DNA from 3 places in the Dactylosporangium sp. NPDC000555 genome. Region 2 is predicted to be linked to each of the others. Evidence: riboswitches for the same ligand, from Rfam matches in the RefSeq annotation. Region 2 holds a riboswitch; each other region holds the start of a gene.

Region 1 (3,266 bases), on a different contig from region 2:
GGTCGAGCGGGCGGCTGCCGGCATCGAAACCGGCCCGTCCGGCGGCTGCGGGCCGGTCACGGTCACCTCGTAGAAGACGCACCGGGGCGGCGAGGCCTGAAGTCCCGGTCAACCGGCGACGGGAGGTTGTACGGCGGGTAGCCGGGAACCATGAGGCGTGCCTCCACCGACCTGGGCGATCCAGCCGCCGTGATGGCGAGAATCTTCCTGGATACGCACGCCCCGCAGTAGCCAGTTACGAGAAATCGGAACGCGCTAGGTGCATCTGCCGCAATCCGGGTAGAAACGCGGAGCCCTCGACCTGGGCGATGCCATTTGTACGCGATTGGGGTGATGGTCCATGAGCGGGCCTATCGTGGGCAAGCGCCGCCTCCGTGCCGAGCTGCGACGGCTGCGGCGCGAGCGGGAACTGACCCAGGACCTCGTGGCCGCCGAGATGGAGTGGTCGCTGTCCAAGCTCATCCGTATCGAGAACGGCACCGTCGCCATCTCGGTGAGCGACCTGCGCAGCCTGCTGGCCTACTACCGGGTTCACGACCCGCGAACGGTCGACGAGCTGCTCGAGCTGGCCCGCGCGGCGAAACGGCGGATGTGGTGGGACGAGTACCGCCCGATGCTGCTCGGTCAGTTGATCACCTACGTCGGGTTCGAGGCGGAGGCGACCCGCATCGGCGAGTTCTCGCCGATCATGTTCCCGACACTGCTGCAGACGCGGCGGTACGCCCACGCCACCAGCGACGCGGAGTCCCCGCTCGCCGAGCGCCGCGTCGAGTTCCACATGCGCCGCCAGGAGGAGTTGTTCAACCGCGAGGAGCCGCCCCACATCCAGGTGATCCTGGACGAGTCGGTGCTGCGCCGAAGCCCCGCCCCCGGCGACGAGGCGCTGCTGATCGACCAGCTCGAGCACACGATCGAGTTCGCCCAGCGCCCGTACACCGACGTGCGCGTCGTCCCCCTCAACGCCGGGTTCCACGCCGGCTGGGAGGGCGACTTCACGGTGCTGGAGTTCGGCGCGGACGACGGGGTGCTCTACCGCCAGCAGTTGCTCTGGGAGGAGCCGGAGCTCATCACGACGTACCGCGGCATCCTCGAACGACTCGGCCAGCGCGCCCTGTCGCAGGAAGCCACGCTGGACCTTCTGCGACAGGTCGCCCACGACCTGAAGTGAGCCGGCCGGCCGGCTACTACGCGGCCCCGGGCAGCGAACGCGGCACCGGCCTGCTCGGGCCGCCGGCCGGCCGCGGCGGCCCGCCGAACGGCGTCGGCCACGAGCGCGGGCCGACGTCGGCCGCGCGGCATCGCTGAACGCGATCGATATCGCGCCTCGCCCGGCACACCCGAATCAAGCCCCCGGCAAATGTCACTGTCCGATGTGGAAGACCAACCGGCAGTAATCCGGACTTTTAGGTTTATTAGATATCGAGGGGGACGCACGCCTTTCGCATGGCGGATGATCACGTTAAGTTAGGCCCTGGCCTGTTCGGCAGTCCGCCGTCCACCCCGGACGGCGCCGGGCAAGCGCCGCCGAATCGAACTCGGCGCCACCCGATCACCTTTGGGTGCGCGCATCGAACCGGGGACCCACAAACATTCGTGTGGGGTGAATCCGCAACGTCGCGGTAGGGCGTCCTTCTAGCCCGAACCCGTCAGCTAACCCGGTAGGCGGTCGGTGAAGAAGGGTCTTTCCTTGTCCACTGGACACCGTGCCGGTCGGTCACTGCTGCGAACCTTGTTCATCGGGCTCGTGTCACTCACCGTGCTGGCGCCAGCGGCGGTCGCACACGCCGAACCCACGCTCGCTGAGATCGAGGCCCAGCTCGACAAGTCGAACAAGGATCTCGAGGCGACCATCGAGGCGTGGAACAAGATCAATATCGATCTCGCGGCCTCCCAGACCAAGGCGACCGAGCTGCAGACGAAGCTCAAGCCGCTCGAGGACAACATGGCTGCCGCCAACGCCAGCGTCGAGGGCGTGGCGATCGCCGCGTTCAAGACGTCGGGCAACCTTCGCAGCCTCTCCATCATGCTCAACGCGACGTCGTCGGACTCGCTGATGGACAAGCTGTCGCTGCTGCAGCAGTTCACGCGGCAGCAGCAGAAGGAGATCGACGACTACAAGGCCGCCAAGTCGAAGGTCGACGACGAGAAGAAGCAGCTCGACCAGACCATCGCGGCGCAGAACACGCAGAAGGCCGACCTCGAGAACCAGCGCAAGAAGATCGAGGGCGACGTCAAGAAGCTCGAGGCCCTGCAGAAGAAGGCGGTCGCCGCCGGCAGCACGAAGGTCAATCCGCCGAAGATGGACCCGGGCAACCTGCCCGCGGTCTCCGGCAGCGCCGGCGCCGTCGTGAGCTTCGCGCAGGCCCAGCTCGGCAAGCCCTACAAGTGGGGCGCGGCGGGCCCGAGCAGCTGGGACTGCTCCGGCCTGACGATGGGGGCGTGGAAGGCCGCGGGCGTGACCTTGCCGCACAACGCGGCCAGCCAGTGGAACACCGTGGCGCACATCCCGCGGTCCTCGCTGGCCCCGGGCGACCTGGTGTTCTACAACGGACTCGGGCACGTCGGGATCTTCGTCGGCAACAACACGATCATCCATGCACCACACACGGGCGACGTCGTCAGATACGCGAAGGTCGACATCGACAGCATCTACGGATTCGGCCGCGTCAAGACCTGACCCGGCGACGAGGGGCCGCGGATCGCATCGATCCGCGGCCCTTCATCATTGGGACATGGCCTCGTGGGACCCGCAGCAGTACAACCGCTTCGCCGAGGAGCGGGCCCGGCCGTTCCGGGAACTCGTGGCCCGGATCCCGACCACCGGCGCGGTCGCGGTCGTGCACCTCGGCTGCGGGCCCGGGACGATGACCGCCACGCTCGCCGAGCGCTGGCCGGACGCCGCGATCCTCGGCATCGACTCCTCGCCGCAGATGATCGCCGCAGCCACCGAGCTGCAGACTCCGCAGCTGCGCTTCCGGCTCGGCGACGCCGGGCAGTGGCGCCCGCAGCGCGGCTCCGTCGACGTGATCGTGGCCAACGCCTCGTTGCAGTGGGTCGACGACCACGAGGCGCTGCTGCCGGCCTGGGCCGCCGGGCTGGACGACGGCGGGACGCTCGCCTTCCAGGTGCCGATCACCACGCACGACCCCGGGTTCGGACGGGTCGCGAGCCGGCCGCGCTGGGCACCGCTGCTCGCCGGCGCGCTGGAGGCCACCGGGCCGCGCTCGGCCACGCCCGTGCTCGAGGCAGCGGAGTACGTACGGCTA
Region 2 (3,266 bases):
GCTGGTGCGGCAGGGCCAGGCCCACGCCGAGGTAGGCGTACAGGTGCAGCAGGTGCCACGACTCGTAGCGCAGCCGACGCCGCGCCGCGCGGATCGAGGTGACGGTGACCAGGACCAGCGCGACGGCGCCGGCGGTCGCCAGCAACATCCCGGGGTAGCCGGTGAGCAGTTCCCACGCCTGGTGCGCCAATGACACGTGGAGGGTCCAGGTGTACCCGACGGTGATCAGCACGATGTGGGCGAGCATCAGGTTGAACGACGCGAACCCGATCAGCCGGTGCCAGCGGGTCAGCCGGTCCTGGCCGTAGGCGCGTTCGATGACCGGTACCCGCGCCATCAGCAGGACCTGGACGAGCAGCAGGTCGGCCGAGAGCAGGCCGGTCAGCCGGCCGATCGATGTGGCGCCGGCGGCCAGATCGCCGAGCCCGTGCAGTCCTCCCCCGGCCGCCCACATCGCGACGACGACCAGCATGCCGGACGCCAGGGCGGGTCCCAGGAGATCCCGCCACCACGATCGTGCACCGTTGCCGGCCGGTGATCGCAGACCGTGCCGGCGCTCAATACGAGTAGCCACGCTGGGAGATCCAATCGGCCAGCTTGGGGGTGCTCACCCAGTAGGTGCCGTCGCCGCTGGGGTTGGCCGGATCGGCGATCTTCACCGTGTTGCCGTCGTCCCGGTATCCGACGAGGGTGAGGTAGTGCCCGCCCTCGTAAGCGTGGACGACACCGGCGTCGTCGGTGAGATGCCCGGCGATGTTGGCGACAATGGCCCGGCCGCTGCCGATGGTGTTCACCACGTCCGCCTGGAGCTGAGCCGCCTGGGCCGAGGTTGCCGGGTAGGCCGGGATCTCTCTGGTCTGGTACACCGTCCTGCCGTGGCCGAGCACGCTGTTGAGCGCCCGGGTGGTGTCCAGAGCCGAATCCGTCCCGCTGGTGGTCGTGCCCAGCATGGCAGCCGCCTGGTCCTGGCTGATGGCGTGACCGGCCGCCGTGAGCGCGATCCGGGTCGCGGCCGGCCCGCAGTAGTAAAAGTTGGGCTGCAACTGGAACTCGTAGTCGAGGACCTTCGTCGACGGCGCCGGCGCGGGCGCGTCATCGGTGGGCTGGTCCGCACCCTGCTCCGCCGCCGGCTGTTGGGTCGTCAGCGCCGTGCCGGCCGAAGCGGCGCCGACGGACGGCGGATCGCCGAGCCGGCCGAGCACGATGCCGGCCGCGGCGGCCGCGGCGAGCAGGGCACACGAGATCACGGCGACGCGCGGCCAACATACACGTACAGGATTCATAGCGACTCTCCAAGGCTCCGGCCCGGGGCGGCAGCATCGGTCAACGCCAGGTGCGGGATCACGCACAGGACAGCGTGTACTGCCACGCCCGCAGCGTGCTGGGCGTGTGATGGCACAAGGCTTCAGCGGTGCTCGCGAGCGGCGGTCCGAAGGCCACACACGGCAGGGCAGCGGGCCGCCCGCCGCTCAGCGGAAACCGGCTACGCCGATCGGCGTGCAGCCGAGCAAGTCCGCGGCTGGCAAAGACGTCTGCGGTGGGGGTTGCGCCGGCTGTGCACAGGCATATCTCCTTACGCATCCGCCTACCGGGTTAGCTGACGGATTCGGGCGCGAAGGTCGCCCTACCACAGGCCATCGGCCCGCGGATTCACCCCAGACTTGCGGTGGGTCCCCGGCTCGTGCATGCACGACTCAGCGGGCCCGTCCCGGCGCCACCTGTTGTGAGCACGAACCGGGTCAGGCGAGCCAAGACGTTACTCAAGGCCACCAGCCCTGCCAATGCCCGCTACCTGGAAGAAGGTTGCGCAATCGATGAGTGCCATCTCCTATCGATCATAGGAAGCAGCCTTGTGCTCGATGGGGCCAGTGCGTAAGGTCGGCTGCGGCCCGGCGCCGGCGCCGATCACCTCCGGTCGGCGCGGACGTCTGGCGCCGCCGAGTCGAGGAGCCTGTTGCACGTGCCGCCACGCCGCCCGCGACGTGTCCCTGCCTTCCGCACCTCCGGCGCCCCGGCGATGCCGCCGAGCCGGATGCCGGCTCGTATCGTCGTCGCGGTCCTCGCCGCGATCGCGTTGCTGCTGGCCGGCACCGGGACCGCGCAGGCCGAGCCGACACCGGCGGAGCTGGAAAAGCAGATCGACGACATGTGGAACCAGCTCGAACCCACCATCGAGCAGTACAACCAGGTCCACTCCCAGCTCAAGGAGAACCGGGCCAAGGCCGCAGCCCTGCAGCAACAGCTGAAGCCGCTGGAGGCCCAGGTCGACGCCGCCATGGGCCGCGTCAGCGACATCGCCGTGCAGCAGTACAAGATCGGCCGGATCACCACGCTCGACGCGCTGCTGCGCGGCAACACCCCGACCGACCTGCTGGACCAGCTCGCAACGGTCAACGCGATCGCCCGCAACCAACACGCCGAGATCCAGGGCGTCGCCGCCGCCCGGGACAAGCTCGCCGGCGACAAGCACACCCTGGACACGCTCATCGCCCAGCAGACCACGCAGGACGCCGACCTCGCGGCGAAGAAGACCCAGATCGAGGGCAAGCTCACCGAGCTGCAGAAGCTGCGCCAGCAGGTGTACGGCAGCAGCGGCGCCACCGGCACCCTCAAGCCCGTCGCCTGCCCCGTCGACTACATCGGTGGCCCCGGCGGTACCGCGGCGAAGAAAGCCTGCGACCTCATCGGCAAGCCCTACGTCTGGGGCGCGACCGGCCCCAACGGCTACGACTGCTCCGGCCTCACCCTCACCGCCTGGGCCGCCGCCGGCGTCAAGCTGCGCCACTACACCAAATGGCAGTGGGACGACACCAAGGCCGTCGCGCGCGCCGACCTGCGCCCCGGCGACCTCGTGTTCTTCCACAGCGACCTGCACCACGTGGGCATCTACGTCGGCGGCGGCTGGATGGTCCACGCCCCGACCACAGGCGACTACGTGCGCATGGCCAAACTCGAAGGCCGGCCCATCACCGGATACCGCCGACCCGGCTGACCCACACAGCGTGCCGGCCTCAGCCGGCGTTGTCGATGAGGGCGGCGAGGCCGTCGAGGGTGCGTTCGAGGCCGAAGGTCCAGGCGCGGTCGGCCTGCCACGCGCTGCCCTGCGCTTCGCCGGCGGCGGAGCCGATGCGGGCGGCGCGGGGATAGGTGTGCGGGTCGAGGGCGCGGGCGAGCACGGGTAGGTTGGCGGCCCACCAGTCGGCGTCGCTCATCGCGGTGTCGGTCGCGGCCCGGGCGGCGTCGTGGGCCGATCGGCAGTGGGACTG
Region 3 (3,266 bases), on a different contig from region 2:
TCGATCGCCGAGTTGGTGCAGGCCAGCGCGATCACCCAGGCCGCGCCGGCGGCGACCAGCACGACGCCGACGGTGACCGGGTCGCGGCTGACCGCCACGATCACGAGCGCCGCCAGGAACACGCCCGCGGCGGCGGCCATGCGGTCCCGGGCGGGCAGCGCGCGCAGCCGCGGCTGGACGATCGCGCCGGCCACCGCGCCGGCGCCGAGCGCACCGAGCAGCACGCCGAGTCCGGTGACGCCGAGGCCGAGCCGGTTGGCCGCCAGCAGCGGCAGCAGCGCCAGCAGCGCCGAGCCGGGCAGCAGGAACACCAGCGCGTGCCCGAGAATCCGGCGTACGACCGGCGTGCTGCGAACGTATCGCCATCCCGCACCGAGCGCCGCGCCGAAGGGCTCCGTGCAGCGCGGGGCGGACGGGCGCTCGGGACGCCAGACGGTCAGCACCACGACGAACACGATGACGGTCACGGCGTGCAGCGCGAACACGGCCGACGCGCCGGCCCGTGCGATGAGGAAACCGGCGGTCGCCGGGCCGGCGGCCCGTGTGACGTTGGCGCTGATCGCCCCGAGCGCCGAGGCCTGCGGCAGGTGCCGGCGTTCCACCAGCTCCGGGGTCAGCGACCCGAACGCGGGCATCGTGAAGGCCGCACCCACACCGAGCGCGCACTGCAGCGAGAGCAGCGTCATCGACTGGATCCGGCCGTCCATGGCCAGCGCCGCGAGCAGCAGGCCGACGAGGGCGGTGCCGAGCTGGACCCGGATGAGCAGGCGCCTGCGGTCCACCAGGTCGGCCAGCACGCCGGCCGGCAGGCCGAGCACCAGGATGGGCAGCATGCCCGCCGCCTGTACCAGCGTGACGAGGATGTCGGCGGCCGCGTGCCGTCCGTTCGCGCCGGCGCCGGCGGCGAGCCACTGGGCGCCCACGACCTGCATCGCCATGCCGGCGTTGGCGGCGGCCATGGCGAGCCACAGCGCGCGGAAGGTGCGGCAGCGCAGCGGTGCCCAGGGGGAGTCGGAGTGTTTTGCGTCCGGGCGCGTGGTCGAAGACCGGGAACTCACGGTGACGAGAAACCTTCTCGGGCCGGGGGTTGACGCCGACCAGTGTTGCTGAACGCGTATGAGCCGGACATCGCTGCCACCGGCCGTCCGGGTCGCCCGGCTACCCGCATGCCGCCATACCGGCTGGCAGGTACGCCAATGGCGTCCACTTGCAGGACCCGGTTGAACGCTTGGCAACCCCCGTACCGGCCAGTAGGGTCAGGCGGTCCGAGCCGGTCGTCTGCCATTGCGAAATGGCGCCGGCGCGGACCCGCCGAGTCGTGCGAACGAGCCGGGGACCCATGCAGTCCCGGGGTGAATCCGCGGGCGTCACCGCCCGCGGTAGGGCACTTCCAGCCCGAATCCGTCAGCTAACCCGGTAGGCGGCATCGGAAGGAGACTTCAACGGTGTACGACCTCTGGCATGGCGCGCCCCCTAGCCGCGGCACCCGCACCGCACCCCGGCGGGACACCACCGCACGGTAGGACATCGGGCAGCACGAGGCCGCACCGGCCCTGCTGCCCGGCGCTCGACGGCTGAGGTCAGACCCCCGTCTCCGGACCCCTCCTCGCACCGCTCGCGGCCCGGTCGCCGCGCGAAGCGGGCGTCTGACGCTGCCGCGATGCCGCCTCTAAAAGAGCCACGACACTTCCGCGTTCCCGTCGCACGACGGCACGCCCGGCACGGCATCGCCGTGTGCGGGCCGCCTTCGCCTGCCCTCGCGCCGGTCCGTGCCGTGAACGCCGTGGCTCAGCGTCGCCATCCGATCCGCCGACCACGTGCGGCAGCCTGCTTTTGGAGTACCACATGCGTCACCGATCGATTCGTCCGCTGCTCCACCGCACCACCACCCACCGCCTGTACCCGGCGGTGCTGGGCTCGGCCGCCCTGCTCGTGGCCGCCGTCACCACCGCAGTGGTGTTCAACCAGACCGAGACGCCGGCCGGGGCCCACGACACGGCGGTCGCCGCGATGGGAGCCGCCGACGGGAACAACCGGCCGGCGATCGGCGCCGCGCCGGCGAACCCGGAGCCGACGAGCCCGGCCCCCGAGGCGCCGGCGGAGAAGGTCCTGCAGTACGACTTCCAGTTCCAGCCGAACTACTACTACTGCGGCCCGGCCTCGACCCGCATCGTGCTGACCGCGGACGGCGTCAACATGTCCCAGGACGAGATCGCGAGGAGGCTCGGCACCACGACCAGCGGCACCAACTCGGCCGCCGACACCACGCGGGTGCTCAACAGCGTGCTGGGCAAGGACGTGTACCAGACCCGGTGGATCCCGGGGCAGCGCGCGACGGCCGAGGAGGCCACGCGCGTGCAGGAGGACGTCGTGCGGGCCATCAGCGGTGACCGCGCGATCGTGGCGAACATCGTCGGCGGGGCGACGGACGCGGTCGGCGTCTGGCACGAGTTCTCGGGCGGCCACTTCATCGCGATCGTCGGCTACCGCGACAACGGCCGTGCCGTTCAGGTCGCCGACCCGTCCGGCATGTTCGGCCCGAAGACGTACTGGATGGCGACCAGCAACATGGCGCACTGGATGGCGGCTCGCGGCTACTCCGCCTGAGTATCCCGAAGGAAACGGGCGGGCCGGCTCGTCGAGCCGGCCCGCCCGTGCGTCAGCGGGGCTGCGGCAGGAAACGGTGCCGGGCGAGCGCCGTGGCCGTCTCGGCCGCGAGGGCGGCGATGAACACGGTGATCGCCAGCAGCACCAGCCAGACCCAGACCTGGTACGCCGGCGGGCGCGCGTAGGCGAGCCAGTGCAGCGTGAACGTGGCGACGGCGGCGTAAGGGAACGCGAACGCCCAGAACCCGGGGGTGAAGCGCAGGCGCCGGTACACCCCGATGAGGCGCACCTGGACGAGGGCCGTGAGCAGCGTGTAGCCGCCGAGCACGAAGGCGGCGGCGTCGACCCGGCCCCGGGTGACGGCCAGATAGGCGATCCCGGCGAGCGCGGGCGGGGCGACGTCGATCGCCAGCGTCGGCTGCAGCTGGGCCGGCAACGGCGGGCGGAAGTACAGCCGGGCCAGGATGATCGAGCCGATGAGCAGCCACGACACCAGACCGAATCCGAAGAACACGCGGGCGAGTCCCGGCCAGCCGGCCGTCGCCGCGCCGATCGCGGCGATCAGCCCTCCGGCGACGGCGGGCAGCACGTATCCGGGATGCAGCCGGTCCAGATCCAGGCCGCCCATGATCCACTGGCCGGTCAGCCAGCCCGCGAGC

What was found. Region 2 has a riboswitch for cyclic di-AMP ahead of ABT297_RS11740 (C39 family peptidase). Riboswitches for the same ligand answer to the same signal wherever they lie in the genome.
Region 1: another riboswitch for cyclic di-AMP. It lies ahead of ABT297_RS26855 (C40 family peptidase); the one in region 2 lies ahead of ABT297_RS11740 (C39 family peptidase).
Region 3: another riboswitch for cyclic di-AMP. It lies ahead of ABT297_RS35445 (C39 family peptidase); the one in region 2 lies ahead of ABT297_RS11740 (C39 family peptidase).

The regions. Positions count from the first base shown of each region.
Region 1 covers NZ_JBEPDB010000051.1:11,659-14,924, reverse strand. Annotated here, with positions in the region: gene ABT297_RS26870 (chromosomal replication initiator protein DnaA) at 1-73, shown strand, start outside; gene ABT297_RS26865 (DUF5753 domain-containing protein) at 341-1,168, shown strand; gene ABT297_RS26860 (hypothetical protein) at 1,165-1,305, shown strand; cyclic di-AMP (ydaO/yuaA leader) riboswitch at 1,533-1,680, shown strand; gene ABT297_RS26855 (C40 family peptidase) at 1,745-2,677, shown strand; gene ABT297_RS26850 (methyltransferase domain-containing protein) at 2,733-3,266, shown strand, end outside.
Region 2 covers NZ_JBEPDB010000013.1:137,098-140,363, reverse strand. Annotated here, with positions in the region: gene ABT297_RS11745 (ferredoxin reductase family protein) at 1-574, opposite strand, end outside; gene ABT297_RS11740 (C39 family peptidase) at 558-1,247, opposite strand; cyclic di-AMP (ydaO/yuaA leader) riboswitch at 1,568-1,710, opposite strand; gene ABT297_RS11735 (C40 family peptidase) at 2,033-2,992, shown strand; gene ABT297_RS11730 (TetR/AcrR family transcriptional regulator) at 3,012-3,266, opposite strand, start outside.
Region 3 covers NZ_JBEPDB010000087.1:22,813-26,078, reverse strand. Annotated here, with positions in the region: gene ABT297_RS35450 (MFS transporter) at 1-1,058, opposite strand, end outside; cyclic di-AMP (ydaO/yuaA leader) riboswitch at 1,300-1,438, shown strand; gene ABT297_RS35445 (C39 family peptidase) at 1,846-2,607, shown strand; gene ABT297_RS35440 (SLAC1 family transporter) at 2,660-3,266, opposite strand, start outside.